2 regions of the Pseudohongiella acticola genome follow, and region 2 is predicted to be linked to the other one. Evidence: predicted binding sites of a transcription regulator. Region 2 holds the regulator's gene; the other holds the start of a gene.
What was found. The regulator LexA, encoded in region 2, represses DNA repair genes until DNA is damaged. The targets are predictions, from matches to a motif close to CTGTNTNNNNANACAG.
Positions count from the first base shown of each region.

Region 1 (9,092 bases), on a different contig from region 2:
AAGCCCAGGTCGATCAGGCCGTGGGTGATCACCCTGACCGTGACATGGTGAGGTTCATCCCAGGGCACGCCGGGACGGGTGACCGCGATCGCTTCCAGCTGTGCCTTGAGAACGATGTCATACAGGGCTTTTTGTTCGGCGCTAAACTGGCCACTGACGGGAAATGTGCGCGTGATATCCGCGGCGTAATATTCATATTCGCAACCGGCGTCAATCAGCACCAGGTCACCGTTTCGCAACGGGTCCCGGTTTTCAATGTAATGCAGAATACAGGCATTGGCACCCGCGGCGACAATGCTGTTGTACGCGGGCGCGCGACTGCCCGACATCATGAACTCATGCACCAGCTCTGCTTCCAGATGATACTCATGGCGACCTTCACGCGCGGCCAGCATGGCGCGCTTGTGCGCACGCGCAGAAATATCGGCCGCGCGCTGCATCAAAGCGATTTCGGCTTTGCTCTTGAACAGGCGCATCTCATGCAACAGCGGGTCCAGCAGAATTAGCTGCTGCGGTGCTTTGGCGCCCATGCGTGTCCGGCTGCGGACGTTTTTCACCCAGCCACTGATGCGCTTATCAAAAGCCGGTTCACGTTCCATGCAGTAATACAGTGTTTCACAGCCGTCCATCAGGCCGGGCAGGATTTCATCCATCATGCCGATGGGGTAAGCCTCGTCCACCAGCAGGCGGCTTTTTGCCTGTTCCGGCCCGGTCAGAATGCCAGTCCAGAGCTCTTTGGTTTTGTCCTTGGGCTGACAAAACATCACAACTTCGCCCTGCTTGCGCCCGGGGATCAGGGCCAGCACGGCATCATCTTCGGTAAAGCCGGTCAGGTAATAAAAATCGCTGTCCTGACGGTATGGATATTCGGTGTCATTGCTGCGTGTGCGTTGGGGTGCTGCGCTGAGCAGGGCAATACTGTTTTTGCCCAGTTTGCCCATCAGGGCGCGGCGGCGCTTCCTGGCCTGCACATAAAGATCGGCCCCGGTGGCACGCTGCGGGTGCTGTAATTTAGCTTTTGCCATACATTTTCCTGAGATTGTGTCTCGCGTTATTGACCGCCTACAACCAGCTCTCTATAGTAAGGGTCCAGTAACGGAACCGGTCGGCGGGGCTTCCTGCGTACGTAATCGATATGAATGACGATCAATTCAATACCCTTGACGAAAAAATCAATGCCCTGATCGCATTGTGCGCTGCCATGAAGCAGGAGAACCAGTTGCTGCGCGCCAGTCAGCATAACTGGCAAACGGAACGTCAGCAACTACTGGAGAACAACCGCCAGGCCAAGAGCCGCCTGGAATCAGTCCTCAGCCGTCTGAGATCCATGGAACAGTCGCAAAGCGCCTGAGTGTGAAAACTTTATGAGCAATCTTCAGGAAGAAGCCAGCACGGTTGTGGTCAAGATCCTTGATCGCGAATACCAGATCAGCTGTCCGCCGTCAGAGCAGGATGCGTTGCTCAAATCTGCCCGACACCTTGATGAAAACATGCGCAAAATCAAGGCACGCGGCACGATTCATGGCCTGGAAAAAATCTCCGTGATGGCAGCACTGAATATTACCCACGAGTTGCTGCAGAAAAATCGTCAGATCAATGAAGCACGTCACAGCACCGCGCAGCAGATCAAATATCTGGAAGATAAAATCGAACGCGCATTGCACAACGCCCGCCAGATCGAACTGTAAATCTTGCCGCTGGTACCCCGGCCGGCACTGTTACGAAAGCTGTTACAAAAAAGTTGCCGCTTTTACTCGATACCCCAAAATAACTTCTATATACTCGATTCATAGTCACCTGGAGTACAGGCCAGCTGAAAATGTTCTTGAGCCGATATCTGTTACTCCGGAGGCTCTTCGCAATGATGTTGTTGAGCATGTCCGCACGACGGAAAGCCTGATACATCGCTGGAGCCACCACCTGAACCTGTGGGTTCAGGACTATTTCGGCAGCGGTACTCTGGGTGGCTTCCACTCGCTGCAGCCCCTGATCAATCCGACATGATCAATGCATGAAACCTTCATCATCCATCCCGCAGCAATCACCTGAAACACGCAAGGCCTTGCGTCAACGCCTGCGACGTGCGCGACGTCAACTTTCGTTCAGTGAGCAACGCCATGCCGCGCTCGGCCTCACCCGACAGTTGCGCCATACAGGGCTCTGGCAGGGTGCCCGTCATATTGCTTTTTACCAGGCTGTGGATGGCGAAATTGTTACCCTGCCGGCACTGCGTCTGGCATGGCAACAAGGCAAAGCCTGTTATCTGCCGGTACTGCACCCCATCAAAGATGATCACATGGTGTTTGTCCGGATCTGGCCCGGCAGCCGACTGGCCTACAACCGCTGGGGCATTCCGGAGCCAAAAGCGGCGTTAAAACACAGCGTGTCACCACGCAGACTGGATCTGGTGCTGTTGCCACTGGTGGGGTTTGATGAGGCCGGTAATCGTATCGGCATGGGCAAGGGGTTTTATGACCGTACATTTGCCTTCAGGCGCGGCAAATGTCGCCGGCCCGCCCTGACAGGGCTGGGTCACGAGTGTCAGAAAGTGGCAGAAGGAATTGCGCCTTCTGCCTGGGATGTTCCGCTTGATGCGCTGGCAACGCCTCGCCGGTATAAATCCATCAAAAATCGTAAAGCTTTGTAAATTATCGATTTATAGAAGACCGCTTTGCGCCACGCCGCTAATCAGGACACTGAGTCCAAAAAGAACAACAACGACCAATAGCATATCTGGTTTGCGTTTCATGAGATGTCCGCTACTTTTAACTATTTAAATTTTTAATTATTCCATTTTCCAGCTAATTAAGCCTGTCATCTAATACGTTATCAAGATAAACCTGCTAACGTGCTGAACAATAATATAATAATAAGGGCTTGACAATGCTTGATTGCAAAATTTTTACACCTTTTTAACTAAATTTCTGGCCTTATCTCTGTATCGGCACTTGCCTGAAATAAATATACTGTATATATTTACAGCTCCACGACGCCTGACTCATTGACCGGCACCGGAGCAAACACATGAACACAACCGCCCCTACAAACATCAGCGCGCCCACACCGGAGCACAAGGTGGACCAGTTACTGCAGCAAACGCAGGATTTGTGGCGCGGCAGCAATCAGCACAACACCGCCGTTGATAACCCCGGCGCCCGCCACTCGCTGCTGGCTGATGACCTGTTTGCTGACCACGAGATCACCGACAACGGCGCAGGCCAAAGTACCGGCCACGCCGAGCTCGACGCCCTGTTGCCCTGGGGAGCATGGCCACAGGCCGGTTTGATTGAAGTCATCAACAAACAGGCTGGTATCGGCGAATTACAGCTGTTGGCACCGCTGTTGCGGGACCGCAGCCAGCAACAATCCTCTTCCATTCTCTGGATTGCACCACCTTACCCGCTACACGGGCCCGCCCTGGCCCAGATGGGCGTCAATACCCGCAACAGCTTTGTGGTGCCGGCCCAGGCCAGCTGCAATCAGGCATTGTGGAGCATTGAAAAAGCCCTGCAATCGCAGGAATGCGGCCTCGTGCTGGCCTGGCAGAACTGGCTCAGCGCCCGGGTTATTCGCCGTCTGCAACTGGCTGCACGTGAAGGCAATACGCTGGGAGTGCTGTTTCATCAGCGACCGGCAGCACACTCACCATCAACGCTGCAGTTACAATTGAGTAGCGCACCCGTCACCGAAGCCGGTTATCGCAACATGGACGTGCAACTGTTGAAAGCACGCGGCAGCCACAAGCAGGGACGGGTGCGCATTAAGCTGCCATGCTAGGCCGCCGGCAAAGCAGAGCGCTTGCCGGTAAACCGCGCGTCAGTACCCGCGCTGGCAACAGGCTGCCAGTCAGCCTCCCTGAACAGCCAAGCGCACAACAAAACGCACCGAAAAAAGCGCAACAGAACCTACAGCACAAAGCACAGCGACAATCACAACAAAACCTGCGGCGCGCGCCGGCAACACACCGCAAGCGCACCAGCCTTTGGTATGCGCTTTATTTCCCGGCACTGCCCGACACCCGAATTGCTGACCCACATGCAAACGCACAGACAAAGCCACATACGAAACAGCATGATGAAATATCGTTGATCTCGCTGGTGGCACAACAGTGCCAGCAGATCAGCGACTACATCAGCCTTGATGGAAATGACGCTCTGGTGCTGGAAGTTGGCAGAAGCCTGCGCTATTTTGGCGGCCTTAAATCCATCCGGCAGCAAATTGAATCCGGTATTGAGACACAGCTCTCGCACACCAATTTTGTGCAGGCGGTCGCCCCCAATGCCAGCGCCAGTCTGTTGCTGGCCCGCACCGGACAGCAATCGGTTATCGCCAGACCCGATGACCTGCGCTCACGCCTGGGTAGCATTCCCACCAACGCCCTTGCCATTGACGTTCGGGTTCGAAAAAAACTCGCCAATTGCGGACTGTTCTATTTACGGGATATATGGCGCCTTCCATTGCCGGAAATGCGTATCAGATTCGGCCGGCATTTCAGTGACTATATTGAGAGCTGCCTCGGTTTACGACCCGGGCTACGTCAGCGCTGGCAGGCCAAACCGGTTTATCATGACAGTGTCGATAGCGATCATGGTTTATATTCCACACAGCAGATTATCAATGTCTGTGAAAAATTACTGCACCGGCTTGAGGATTTTCTGAAGAAAAAACATCTGTGCACTGACCAACTGATGTTTGTGCTCGACTATGGCAGTTCCGGGCAAGGCAACAGCGATCATGACACAGGCGGCGACACTCGTCATGAAAACATCACGGTCAATGTTCGCAAGGCAGAACGCAGTGCCCGGCTGTTCCTGCTGTTACTGGAAACGCAACTGACCGGAATGAATTTTGCTGGTGAAGTTTACGCGATCACCTTACACGTCACACATTTCACGCTGTTCAAGCCGGACGGTGGCGTTCAGCAGAAGACCCGGGGGCATGACAGCCGGGACGGCTCACAACTGCTTGATACGCTGGCGGCAAAACTCGGCAGCCACGCGGTTCAGCGACTGCTGCTAAAACCTGATTACTGTCCCGAGTCTGCCACACGCATGGTGTCATATTTGACACCGCCATCAGAAGAAAGCCTGCTAACCGGAAACAGCGTCACTATCAACAGCCACAATCCATGCTGGTTATTGCAGCCACCGCGTCCACTGGCAATCCGGAACCAGCAGCTGCACTACCGGTCACCGTTGACATTATTGCGCGGCCCACGCCGCATCGAAACCCGATGGTGGCAGGAACAGGGTATACGGCGGGATTATTATGTGGCTGCCAACACACAAGGCAACCTGCTTTGGGTCTATCAGGACCTGGCGCATGCCGGTGGCGCGGAACAGAATTCGACGGCCTGGTACCTGCATGGATTTTTTGGTTAAAGGTTAAAGCGGGTTGCAACATACAGCAATGACAACCAAAACCCTGTCAAAGCGCTGACTGCCACAGATCTTCCATGTAGGGGAAGTTCCAGTTTTCAAAATGCTCACGCGCTTCAATGACATCCTCCAGCCCAGGCAGGGCCATATCAACAACGGCTTGCGGCAACGGCATTTTGGATCGTATAGAAAAAAATACTTTAACCTTCGGTTTCAACATTGATTTTTCGTTTTGCTCAACAACCACTGCAAGACGCTGACTCTTGAGACGCACCAGTGATCCGATCGGGTAGATACCAACAACCTTGACAAAGGCCTGCAGCAAAGCCGGATCAAAATGACCTTTCCATTGCGCCATCCTCTGCAAAGACTCTGCCGGACCCCAGCCTTTTTTGTAGGGCCGGTTAGACGTAATTGCATCATATACATCACAGATGGCACCCATGCGGGCAAAAATGCTGATCTCTTCACTTTTTAATCCATGAGGGTAACCACTGCCATCACATTTTTCGTGATGATGCAGGCAGACATCAATAACCATTGCTGAAATGTCGCCCGCACGAAGTAAAATATCCTGACCTTTTTCCGGATGCGACTTGATAACGATAAACTCCTCGTCAGTCAGCTTACCGGGTTTGTTAAGAATTTTATCTGGCACCGCCATCTTGCCAACGTCATGCAGTAAGCCTGCACAACCGGCATCGCGCACTTGCTCTTCGGTCATTTTCAGCGCTCGTGCCAGCGCCACCATCATGGCGCATACGGCTACCGAATGCATGTACGTATAATTGTCCGAGGTTTTTAATCGTGCCAGCGTAATCAGCGCCAGTGGGTGCCGGTTTACCGACTCGGTGACCTCGTCAACCATGGCCCGGGCATCTGCCATGGAAACGGTGTTGCCCATGCGCGCTTCAGCAAACATTGTCATCACCGCTTGCCTGGAACGATCACACAGTTTGCGGGCGCGATTGAGTTCGTTATGGAAACTGAGCGCTGCAGTTTTGGCTTCCGGTGGCAGGGTAGCGACAGAGGCGGGTGCTTCGGGCTCACGGGCGGTCTGAGCAGGCGCCTGCCTGCTTTTACTCAGATCAATGCTGATCTCGGCAATACCGGAACCATTGATTTTGACCAGGTCAGCAGGGTCTTCCAGCAGGAAACTGGATTTCCAGAATGGATGACTGAGCCAGGATCCATGCATCTCATGGATGAACATGCCCAGTTGCAACTGCTTGACGGGTATTTTTTTAATCATGCTTGTACTGTCACGACATTCATACTAAAGAGTCCGATTCGGGTAGGCATGATAGCGGGTCACGATACGCTACGATAGTGTTAGAATGCCTGCCATAAGCTTATCGTCGCTCACCCACTGCCACGTCTTTATTTTAAAATCATGCCAGCAATCCCACCCGCCGATGAAAAAGCCACCATGCAGGCCTGGATACAGATTCATGCCTGCGTTGTATTATGGGGCTTTACGGCCATTCTCGGCAAACTCATCACTCTGCAGGCGCTGCCGCTGGTGTTATGGCGCATGGGACTGGTTGCCCTGAGCCTGTTTTTGCTGCCCATGATCTGGCGCACAGTACTGTCGCTCAAACCATCACTGTTGCTGGTGTATGCTGCCATCGGCATGCTGGTTGCGCTGCACTGGCTTACCTTCTATGGCGCCATCAAACTCTCCAATGCGTCGGTGGCAGTCACCTGTATTGCCACCGTGCCTGTGTTTCTGTCACTGGTGGAGCCAGTGCTGGCCGGGCGACGCTTCCAGCTCAAGGAACTATTGCTGGGACTGATGGTACTGCCTGGCATCGTGCTGGTGGTTGGCGGCACACCACAGAGCATGAACACCGGCATCATCATGGGCATTGTTTCTGCCATGTTCGTGGCGCTGTTTGCCGCTTTGAACAAACGCTTTATCCTGCGCGCCGATCCCTTGAGTGTCACCGCCATCGAAATGGCGTCCGGCTGCGCCTTGCTGGTGGTGATCGGACTGATCGCTGCTTCACTCAACGAAGCTGGCAATGTGGCGGGTATTCTGGACACCAGCACCTCCATTTTTGCTGTTCCTCAGGGTAACGACCTGCTGTGGCTGGCGGTACTGGCCTTTGGTTGTACCCTGTTGCCTTTTGCGTTGTCGCTGATGGCATTACGTCATCTGTCTGCCTATGCCAGCGCTCTCGCCGTCAATCTTGAACCCATTTACGCCATCATCCTGGCGGCGCTGTTGCTGGGTGAGCAGCAGGAACTGAGTGTGCGTTTTTATCTGGGTGCTGCCATTATCATCGCCGTGGTACTGGTCTATCCCTGGCTGATGCGCTCACCGTCACGCAAAGTCGCGTGACGGCACCTGCATTTCGCCCAACCAGTCACTGAGATCAACCACCGTACGCGCGACAACGTGAATGACACCATCACTCTGCTGCAGGTAGCCGGCCACGCCCAGCAACCTGGCCTCATGCACCGGGCGATAGAAGCGCTGCAATAACTGCGGCCACACCACCACATTGATGAAACCACTTTCGTCTTCCAGCGTAAGAAAAGTCACGCCCGATGCAGTCTGAGGGCGCTGCCGACAGGTCACCAGGCCTGCGGTCTTGATTGCCCGCCGATCGGACAGGGCAGACAGTTCATCGGCCCTGACCACACCATACGCACTCAGGTGCTGTCGCCACAGCGCCAGCGGGTGTCGCCGCAGACTGAGCCCGGTCTGATTATAGTCCGCTACAATATCCTGCGCCTCATTGGGGCGGGGCAACATCAGATCCAGATTATCTGCTGAACGCCGGTAATGCTCACCGAGAACGGCAAACAATGGTGGCAGTTCCTCCACGGCACTGGCATCCCAGAACGCCCGGTAGCGATCAGTAGCCAGACTTTTCAGGGCATCGCCGGCTGCCAGGGCATCACGATCAGATTGTGACAGTCGGGCACGTCGCACCAGATCGGCAATGCTGTTGAATGCAGCCACTGCTCTGGCCTGCAGGATGGCGTTGGCACCGTTGTCCGACAAACCTTTTAACAGACGCAAACCCAGCCTCAAGCTGAACTGGTGCGCTGCCCCGGCCAGAGCCACCGGCTCCAGAGTGCAGTCCTGCTCGCTAAACTGCACATCTACTGGCAGCACCTGACCGCCATGACGCTGAAAATCCTGCACCAGTTGCGATGGCCCATAGAATCCCATCGGCTGACTGTTGAGCAGGGCACACACAAACGCAGCCGGATGGTGACACTTAAGCCAGGCTGAGACATAGGCAAGCAGGGCAAAACTGGCAGAGTGGGATTCGGGAAAACCATAGTCACCGAAACCTTTTATCTGTTGATATATCTGCTGTGCAAAGGTTTCTTCATAACCGCGGGCAAGCATGCCCTGAATCAGTTTGTCCCGGAACGGTTCCAACCCGCCTTTACGCTTCCAGGCTGCCATCGCACGACGTAACTGGTCGGCTTCGCCTCCGCTGAAACCGGCGGCAACCATGGCGATCTGCATCACCTGCTCCTGGAAAATCGGTACGCCCAGCGTTCTTGCCAGCACCCCGCGCACGTCTTCACTGGGATAGCTGACCTGTTCCAGGCCCTGCCTTCGTGCCAGATAGGGGTGCACCATGTCGCCCTGAATGGGGCCGGGTCTGACAATGGCAATCTGGATAACCAGATCATAATAACTGCGCGGACGCAGGCGGGGCAGCATGCTCATCTGTGCCCGCGATTCAA
Region 1 covers NZ_MASR01000001.1:2,277,448-2,286,539, reverse strand. Annotated here, with positions in the region: gene pepP (Xaa-Pro aminopeptidase) at 1-1,025, opposite strand, end outside; gene PHACT_RS09745 (TIGR02449 family protein) at 1,136-1,351, shown strand; gene PHACT_RS09740 (cell division protein ZapA) at 1,365-1,688, shown strand; RNA gene ssrS (6S RNA) at 1,792-1,970, shown strand; gene PHACT_RS09730 (5-formyltetrahydrofolate cyclo-ligase) at 2,012-2,647, shown strand; gene imuA (translesion DNA synthesis-associated protein ImuA) at 3,025-3,777, shown strand; gene PHACT_RS09720 (DNA polymerase Y subunit UmuC family protein) at 3,771-5,381, shown strand; gene PHACT_RS09715 (HD-GYP domain-containing protein) at 5,428-6,630, opposite strand; gene PHACT_RS09710 (DMT family transporter) at 6,772-7,722, shown strand; gene PHACT_RS09705 (error-prone DNA polymerase) at 7,705-9,092, opposite strand, start outside.
Region 1: imuA (translesion DNA synthesis-associated protein ImuA) is a predicted target of LexA. The motif match lies at 2,967-2,982, and genes of this name have one in related genera.

Region 2 (9,092 bases):
GCCGGAGATGCCCACCGCAATGTACAGATCTGGCGCCACGATTTTACCGGTCTGGCCTACCTGCATGTCGTTGGGGACAAAGCCCGCGTCGACCGCTGCGCGCGACGCACCAATGGCAGCGCCGAGTTTGTCAGCGACTTTTTCCAGCATGGCAAAGTTCTCACCGTTCTGCATGCCACGGCCACCGGAGATAACGATCTTGGCGCCGGTCAATTCGGGACGCTCAGATTCAGTCAGCTCTTCACCGACAAAGGTGGCAATGTCCTGAGATTTGACGATGTCGAGTGCTTCAACGCTACCAGAGCCACCCTCTTTGGCTGCCTCATCGAACGCCGTGCCACGCACCGTGATCACCTTGACGGCGTCACTGGACTGGACTGTTGCCAGTGCGTTGCCCGCATAAATCGGTCGCACAAAGGTGTCCGCACCTTTAACTGCGGTAATGTCTGAAATCTGGGCAACACCCAGCAAGGCTGCCACACGGGGCATGAAGTTTTTGCCGGAGGTGGAAGCCGGTGCCAGAATGTGTGAAGAATCCTTGCCCACTTCCGCAATCAGCTCAGCCAGGTTTTCCGGCAGCTGATTCTCGTAGGCGGCATTGTCGGCCACCAGCACTTTGCTGACGCCATTGACGGCAGCGGCCTGCTGCGCGACTGCATCGCAGCCAGAGCCAGCAACCAGTACCGTAATGTCGCCGCCGATTTCGCTGGCTGCGGTGATGGTGTTCAAGGTCGCCGGTTTCAGGGCGGCATTATCGTGTTCTGCAATTACCAAAATACTCATATCTGCTCGTCCCCTTAAATCACTTTGGCTTCGGTTTTCAATTTGCTGATCAGCTCGTCTATGCTTTCCACCTTGATGCCGGCAGAACGCGCGGGCGGTGCTTCAACAGACACGACTTTCAGACCGGAACTGACATCAACACCCAGCTCATCCGGAGTGACCGTGTCGATCTGCTTTTTCTTGGCCTTCATGATGTTCGGCAATGAAGCATAGCGCGGCTCGTTCAGTCGCAGATCCGTAGTCACTACGGCTGGCAGCTTCAGTGACACGGTCTGCTCACCGCCATCAACTTCACGCGTGACCACCGCTTTACCATCAGCCACTTCCAGCTTGCAGGCAAATGTACCCTGCGGCATGCCAGTCAGTGCGCCCAGCATCTGTCCAACCTGGTTGTTGTCGGAATCAATGGACTGCTTGCCCAGCAGCACCAGATCGATGCCTTCTTTCTCGACCAGCTTCTGCAGCACGCGGGCCACGGCCAGTGGCTGCACATCGGCAGCGGCATCAACGTGTATGCCCCGGTCGGCACCCAGTGCCAGTGCCGTACGGATCTGTTCCTGGCAGCTCTTCTCGCCAATGGACACGGCAATGACTTCGTCAGCCACGCCTTTCTCTTTCAGACGAATGGCCTCTTCAATGGCAATTTCGCAGAATGGATTAACCGCCATTTTGGCATTCGCCAGATCAACGCCACTGCCATCTGACTTGACTCGGATTTTAACGTACGCATCAACAACACGTTTAACTGCTACCAGAATCTTCATGGATTCTCCAATTTACTGTTTTAAATTAGCTCTTTAAAACCCAGGGCCCATTGGGATCCAGATCTATTACCTGAACCTGAGTAAGCGAAACAGAGGCAACAAAGCCCCCAGAAAAGGCCGCCAATGATGCCGGTTTTAATTGCCCTCGTCAATAAAAAGGCTCAGCCGGGAGCCGCTCAGCGGCCACTCAATGCGAAAAAAACGCCATCACTGACGACACCAATATCATCTTCAGAGTTGTTATTTTTCAAAGCCTTAGTGTCAGCCGAAGCATCCCTGCCAGACTCGGCCAATGCCACCATCTGATAAAAAACCGAACGGCTGATCAGTGCTTTGAGGCCATGACGAACCTCGATCACCGGGTGTGGTTGACCGGCTTCGTCGGTGGTCACTTCGATCGCATTATCGGCGCCTGCAATCACCGTTTCACCGGTATTCAGGGTGAAGGTCAACTGCTGCCCCGAACCCTCTCCGCTAACATCCAGTAACTGGGCGACAAAGGGACAGTCATCCACTGTGATGCGCACCTTCTCCACCGGCGTCACCAGATAATGATGGCCGTCATCGTCCAGTCTCAGGATAGAGGAAAACAGCCGCACCATGGCGATGCGACCGATAGGCGAACTTTCGTGGTACCAGCGGCCATCGGCCGCGATACGCATGTCCATCTCACCGCAGTAAGGTGGGTCCCAGTCATGAACAGGTGCCGGACCTTTCTGTTTACCAATCTGCTTGAGCAGATTATCAGGACTTGCCGTCTTCTCTGTCATAATCGCCTCCAGTCTCTTTAGCGCCTTCAGAAGTTGACTGCGTAAATGCCCGGCGCGTTTCTCCAGTAACCTTTGTAATCCATGCCGTAGCCAAACAGGTATTTGTCTTCAGCGGTCAACGCCGTGAAATCCGCTTTCTTCAGGGTCGCTGTTTTACGGTCATGTTGTTTATCCACCAGCACCGCGGTATAGACTGCCGAAGCACCCTTGCCTTCACACCAGCTCTTGATGCCCGCCAGTGTTTCGCCTTCATCAAAAATGTCATCCAGCACCAAGACCACCCGGCCCTTGACCTCAGTAGCAGGTGTCACCCGCCACTGCAGGTCACTGCCCTGCAGCTGCTCGCGGTAACGCGTGGCATGAATATAATCCAGCTGTAGCAGGAAATTCAGTTTTGGCACCAGCTGCCCGGTAAGCACAATGCCGCCGTTCATGACGCACAGGACCAGTGGATTCTGATCCGCCATCACCTCACTGATCTGTGATGCCAGCGCGTCCAGGGCCTGATCTATGTCGCGGCCGGTATACAGGCACTGCGCCTCATCCATGACCTGCTGCAGATGTTGCTTGTTCACGTCTTCTCCACTCATTTTACGGTTTCCGCCTGTATCAGGGCCTCCAGCCGGTCGCGCGTCTGCTGCCAGCGTGGTGTCGCCTGCAGCGCTGCAAAATCCAGATGCTGTTTACCCTGCATACGCAGGAGCCGGGCGTTGGGTTCAGTGTTCAGGCCTTCCAGCGCAGCCAATGCCTGCAGCGCCGCTTCCCGATCATTGCAGACCAGCAACATGTCGCAGCCGGCTGCCAATGCTTTTTTGACCCTATCTTCCATATTGCCGGCCGCTGCAGCCGCCGCCATCACCAGATCATCACTGAAAATGACGCCCTGAAAATCGAGCTGTTTCCGCAGCACAGTCTGTAACCAGAATTCGGAGAAACCGGCACAGGCATCATCGGCCTGCTGGTATATTACGTGCGCCGGCATCACCGCATCCATGACCGGCATGCAGCGCACGAAGGGTTGCATATCCTGCTCACGAATCTGTTGCAACGGGCGCTTATCCAGCGGCAAGTCATGATGGGAGTCTGCGGTAACGCTGCCATGCCCGGGGAAATGTTTACCGGTGGTCGCCATACCGGCCTCGTGCATGCCCTGCATAAAGGCGGTGGCCAGCGCGACCAGGGTATCCTGATCAGCGGAGAAAGCCCGGTCGCCAATGACCTCGCTCAGGCCGGTGTGCAGATCCAGCACCGGTGCAAAACTGAAATCAATATCACACGCCCGGACTTCGGCTGCCATCAGCCAGCCACAATCCTGTGCCAGTGTCTTCGCCGCGGACTGATCCCGCTGCCACAGCTCTCCGAAACGCAGCATCGGCGGCAGGCGGGTAAACCCCTCACGCAGACGTTGTACCCGTCCGCCTTCCTGATCTACCGCCAGCAGAATCTGGGGCCGACAGCGGCGAATATCAGCCACCAGCGCCTGTACCTGGGCCGCATCCTGGATATTGCGGGAAAACAGAATGACACCACCAACCTGCGGGTGTCGCAGCAACGACCGCTCATCCTCGTTCAGCACCGTGCCTTGCACATCCAGCATTAATACGCCGGGTAAATCACTCATCGCCAGCCCCTGCCATGGTTAGGTATTGGTTGATCAGGACGTGCCCCGAAAGAGCAGCCTGAAAGACCGGCATTATCACAGATTCAGGAAAGGTTTGCGTCGCCGAAATAACTGGTTATAATTACAGTAACTGACACAGCCAAGGGAACCGCTATGCATGCACTGACGCCCAGACAAGCAGAGATACTGGCATTTATCCGTCGCTACCAGCAGGATACCGGTTACCCGCCGACCCGCTCGGAAATTGCGCAGGAGATGGGGTTTCGTTCCCCCAACGCCGCCGAGGAGCACCTGAAGGCGCTGGCACGTAAAAAAGCCATCGAGATCATTCCCGGCGCATCACGCGGCATCAAGCTGCCCGATCTGGAAGAAGAAGCCCAGGCCGGTCTGCCCGTGATCGGCCAGGTTGCCGCCGGCAGCCCGATTCTGGCTCAGGAATGCATTGATGAATACGTCAACGTACCCGCCGGTCTGTTCAATCCAAAGGCCGATTACCTGCTGACCGTCAAAGGCACCAGCATGATCGATGTCGGTATTCATGAAGGTGATTTACTGGCGGTACACAAAACCGCGCAGGCCCGCGACGGCGATATCATCGTCGCCCGCCTGGACGAAGACGTGACCGTGAAACGCCTGCAGCACACCGCGGAAAAACACCGCCTGTTGCTGATCGCCGAGAACGAAGAGTTTGCCCCCATCGAGGTCGATCTGCGATCGCAGCAATTTATCATTGAAGGCATCAGCGTCGGCGTTATCCGCCGCCATTAAAAGCTATCATCGTGGCCGCTGCGGCGTTGAAGTGTATTTTTTATTCAGTCACTTACTTAATGTAAGCTCCTTCATAAAAAATACACTTCGCCTTGCATCGCCTGCCTCGATAACGCTATTAAATTTAGAATTCAGGTTCTTCGAGAGTTGGTCAGGATGCGAACGAAGTGAGCGGCTGGCCGTGGCACTGTAAACTGAGCTGGAAACGTAGGCGAGGCAGTCGGGGCAAGGCGAAATCAAATTTTGTGAGGGAGCCTACATTCAGTAAGTGACCGATTAAAATTTTATTTCAACGCCGCCCCGGCAACGCAGGTAGTTTCCAGACAGTTTACTTACTTTCGACGGTCCATTTGCCATTACGGTAGTGTGCCTTCCAGCCTGTGGCTTTTTTATCCACCTCAGTCAGCAGATACTGCTCCTTGGTCTTGCGGCTGAAACGGACCACCGTCGGGTTACCATCTGAATCGGCAACCGGCCCTTTGAGCAGGTAGTGATACTTCTCGTCCAGCGCATCTTTGTGCGGCAGGATCTCTGCCAGCAACGGCGCCCGGGTTTCCCTGTTTTTCGGGAACTTGCTGGCGGCGAGGAACAGACCGGCAGCGCCGTCGCGCAGCACATAGTGGTCTTCAACTTTTTCGCAGGCAAGTTCAGGCATTGGAATCGGATCCATCTTGGGCGGCGCCGCCTCACCGCTGCGCAACAGCTTTCGGGTGTTTTTGCATTCGCTGTTGGTACAGCCAAAATACTTGCCGAAGCGTCCGGTTTTTAGCTGCATGTCGGAGCCACACTTGTCGCATTCGATCACCGGGCCATCATAACCCTTGATCTTGAAACTGCCCTTCTCCACTTCGAAACCGGAACAGTCCGGGTTGTTGCCACACACGTGCAACTTGCGCTCAGTGTCAATCAGGTAGCTGTCCATGGTGGCGTTGCACAACTTGCAGCGCTTGCGTTCACGCAGGCGACGGTTCTCGACTTCCTCGGCCTCTTCGGCGTTGTCCGTGTTGATGGCCTCTTCACCCGGCGTCAGATTGATGGTGCACTTGCAGCGCTCTTTGGGTGGCAGGGCATAACCTGAACAACCCAGGAAAACACCGGTAGACGCTGTGCGAATCTGCATATTACGGCCACAGTCCGGGCACGGAATATCGGTTTCAGTCGGATTGTTCTCGCGCATGCCATCTTCGTCAGCGGAGGCACGAGCCAACTGGTCAGAGAAGTCGGCGTAGAAATCGTCCAGCAGCTTTTTCCAGTCTTTGTCTCCGGCGGCAACCTTGTCCAGCGAGTCTTCCATCTTCGCGGTGAAGTCATAATCCATCAGTTCGGTAAAACTTTCCTGCAGCCGCTCAACCACGATATCGCCCATTTTCTGGGCGTAAAAGCGCCGACTTTCCACTTTGACATAACCACGATCCTGAATCGTGGAAATGATGGCGGCATAGGTTGAAGGACGACCAATACCGCGTTTCTCCAATTCTTTGACCAGACTGGCTTCAGTGTATCGCGCCGTGGGCTTGGTGAAATGCTGTTTTGGTTCCAGCTTCTGCAGCGCCAGCTCTTCGCCCTCACTGACATCCGGAAGCACCACGTCTTCCTCTTTGGTAGGCAGTACCCGCAGATAACCGTCGAACTGCATGATGCGACCTTTGGTGCTCAATTCAAAATCACCGGCGGTCACCGATATTTTGCTGCTCAGGTAGCGTGCCGGCGGCATCTGGCAGGCTACAAAATGCGCCCAGATCAATGCATACAGGCGCTCGGCATCACGCTCCATGCCTGACAGCGAGGTTGGTGAGGTATTCACGTCAGTCGGCCTGATCGCCTCGTGCGCTTCCTGTGCGCCTTCACGCGCACTGTACTGAATGGCTTTTTCCGGCAGATACTTACTGCCGAACTGATCCTCAATATAGTCGCGACACATCTGCAGGGCATCAGCACTCAGGTGCGTGGAATCGGTACGCATGTAAGTGATGTAACCGGCCTCGTAGAGGCGTTGCGCCATCATCATGGTTTTCTTGACGCCAAAACCAAGGCGGGTGCTGGCGGCCTGCTGCAGGGTTGACGTGATCAGTGGTGGACGCGGTTTTGAACTGGTTGGTTTATCTTCGCGAGCGCTGACCACAAAGGTGGCATCTTTTAACGCCGCTTCCGCTTTGGCCGATGCCTCAGCACTGCCTGGCCGGTAGTTCGCACCTGCCTGTTTCATCACCTGCAGGCGAATGGCGTCTTTTGCCTTGTTAGTGGTATCGGCAAACAGCTCCCAGTATTCTTCCGGTATGAAGGCACGGATTTCACGCTCGCGCTCGACAATCAGCAGCACGGCCACTGATTGCACACGACCGGCAGACAGACCGCGGGCCACTTTCGCCCACAGCAGTGGCGACACCATGAAACCCACGACACGGTCGAGGAAGCGACGCGCCTGCTGCGCTTCCACATAACGCATATCCAGATCGCCGGGATGCGAAAACGCCTCATTAATGGCTTTTTTGGTGATCTCGTTGAAAACCACACGCCGGTAACGGCTTTCGTCACCACCAATGGCCTCCTTCAGGTGCCAGGCAATGGCCTCCCCCTCTCTGTCCAAGTCCGTTGCGAGATAAATGGTGTCAGCGCTTTTGGCCAGACGCTGCAGTTCGGATACCACTTTTTCCTTGCCAGGCAGGATTTCGTAACGGGCTGCCCAATCGTGCTCAGGATCAATACCCATGCGGGCAATCAATTGCTGCCGGGCCTTTTTCTGTTTGTGCGCTGCTTTTTTCTCGGGGCTGAGTTTACGCGTTTTGGCAGCTTCCTTGGCACGCTGGGCCGGCGTTGTTGTTGAGCTCGACGCGCTGCCGGAGACCGGAAGATCGCGAATATGACCCACGCTGGACTTCACCACGAACTCGTTACCGAGGTATTTGTTGATGGTTTTGGCCTTTGCGGGCGACTCGACAATAACTAAGGATTTACTCATGAAGCTGCACAATTCCTGATGTTTGTTCGTGATATCTGTTGCTTCTCAGCGCCTTCCCAAGCACGATCGGCAACAAAAAATCAGAGCGGCTTACTCTGACGAAGCCGTCATATATAAAGATTCACTCACTGAGGGTCAAGCGTTAGTTGAGTGTAAGTTAAGTTAGTCGGCCGGGAGTCCGATGTTCTGAACCCCCTCCGACCCGGTGCCAGTGCCGTTGTCAGTCGAGCGGCACTTCATGGGTCCAGCCGTAGGTATCGGCCAGTTCACCGCGCTGAATTCCGACCAGCAGCTCATACAGTTTCTGCATCACAGGGCCAGCCTGTTCACCACCGCCATAGAAGCTGTGCCATTTGCTGTCCAGCCAGATACGACCGACCGGAGACACCACAGCCGCGGTGCCGCAGGCGGCCACTTCTTCAAACTCATCAATTTCCTTGCGCAGATCAATCGGTCGCTGCTCAATGGTCAGACCCAACTCGTTCTCCGCCAGCGTCATGATGGAACGACGCGTGACGCTTGGCAGTACGGCACTGGAGCTGGGCGTGACAAAGCGGCCTCCACGCATTGCCACCACAATATTGGCCGAACCCGCCTCATCAATGTAGCGGCGCTGCGCTGCATCCAGGAACAATGCTTCATTGGCGCCCAGTTGCTGCGCCAGACGCGTGGCCAGCAGACCACCGGCATAATTCGCGCCGATCTTGTAATTGCCGGTGCCGGATGGCGCTGCCCGGTCAAGGTCGGACACGGCCAGTGAAATCACTGCCAGGCCGGCGCTCTGGTAATAAGGCCCCACCGGCGACACGAACACACGGAATTCGAACTCTTTGGCGGGTTTCAGGCCCAGGTTCTCGCCGACACCGATCAGCATTGGACGGATATAGAGCGCCGCGCCGGAGCCGTGTGGCGGAATCCAGGGGTAATTGGCACGCACCGCCGCCTCCACGCCGCGGATAAACAGTTCTTCTGGCACTTCCGGAATCAATAGCCGGGTCGCCGCCTGGCGCATACGCTCAGCGTTCAGCGTCGGGCGGAACAACAGCACCCGGCCGTCAGGCGCCGTCTGCGCTTTCAGACCTTCAAAGCACTGCTGAGCATAATGCAGCGCCGGCGCGCCTTCGTGTACCGAGATCATTTCCGAGGTAATCAGCTCGCCCTCGGTCCATTGACCGTTGACAAAAGAGGCGCGAAATCGGTAATCCGTTGGCCGGTACTGGAAACCCAGCTCCGCCCAGTTCAGATCCTTTTTGGTGTTTGCCTGTGTGCTCTTGTTCTGTTCCAACGTCGTTCACCCTGATTTAAAGTCTTCGGTACTGAATATGTTTTTTGTATCGCGTGGCGTTCAGCCGGTGGCCGGGCGCTGGCGCGCAGCGGCGGTATTATCCTTGATACGCAATGAATCTACCACATCTCTGCTATAATCG
Region 2 covers NZ_MASR01000002.1:126,798-135,889, forward strand. Annotated here, with positions in the region: gene PHACT_RS12895 (electron transfer flavoprotein subunit alpha/FixB family protein) at 1-783, opposite strand, end outside; gene PHACT_RS12900 (electron transfer flavoprotein subunit beta/FixA family protein) at 798-1,547, opposite strand; gene PHACT_RS12905 (DUF1285 domain-containing protein) at 1,724-2,317, opposite strand; gene PHACT_RS12910 (hypoxanthine-guanine phosphoribosyltransferase) at 2,344-2,892, opposite strand; gene nagZ (beta-N-acetylhexosaminidase) at 2,904-3,938, opposite strand; gene lexA (transcriptional repressor LexA) at 4,092-4,706, shown strand; gene topA (type I DNA topoisomerase) at 5,035-7,665, opposite strand; gene PHACT_RS12930 (branched-chain amino acid aminotransferase) at 7,886-8,950, opposite strand.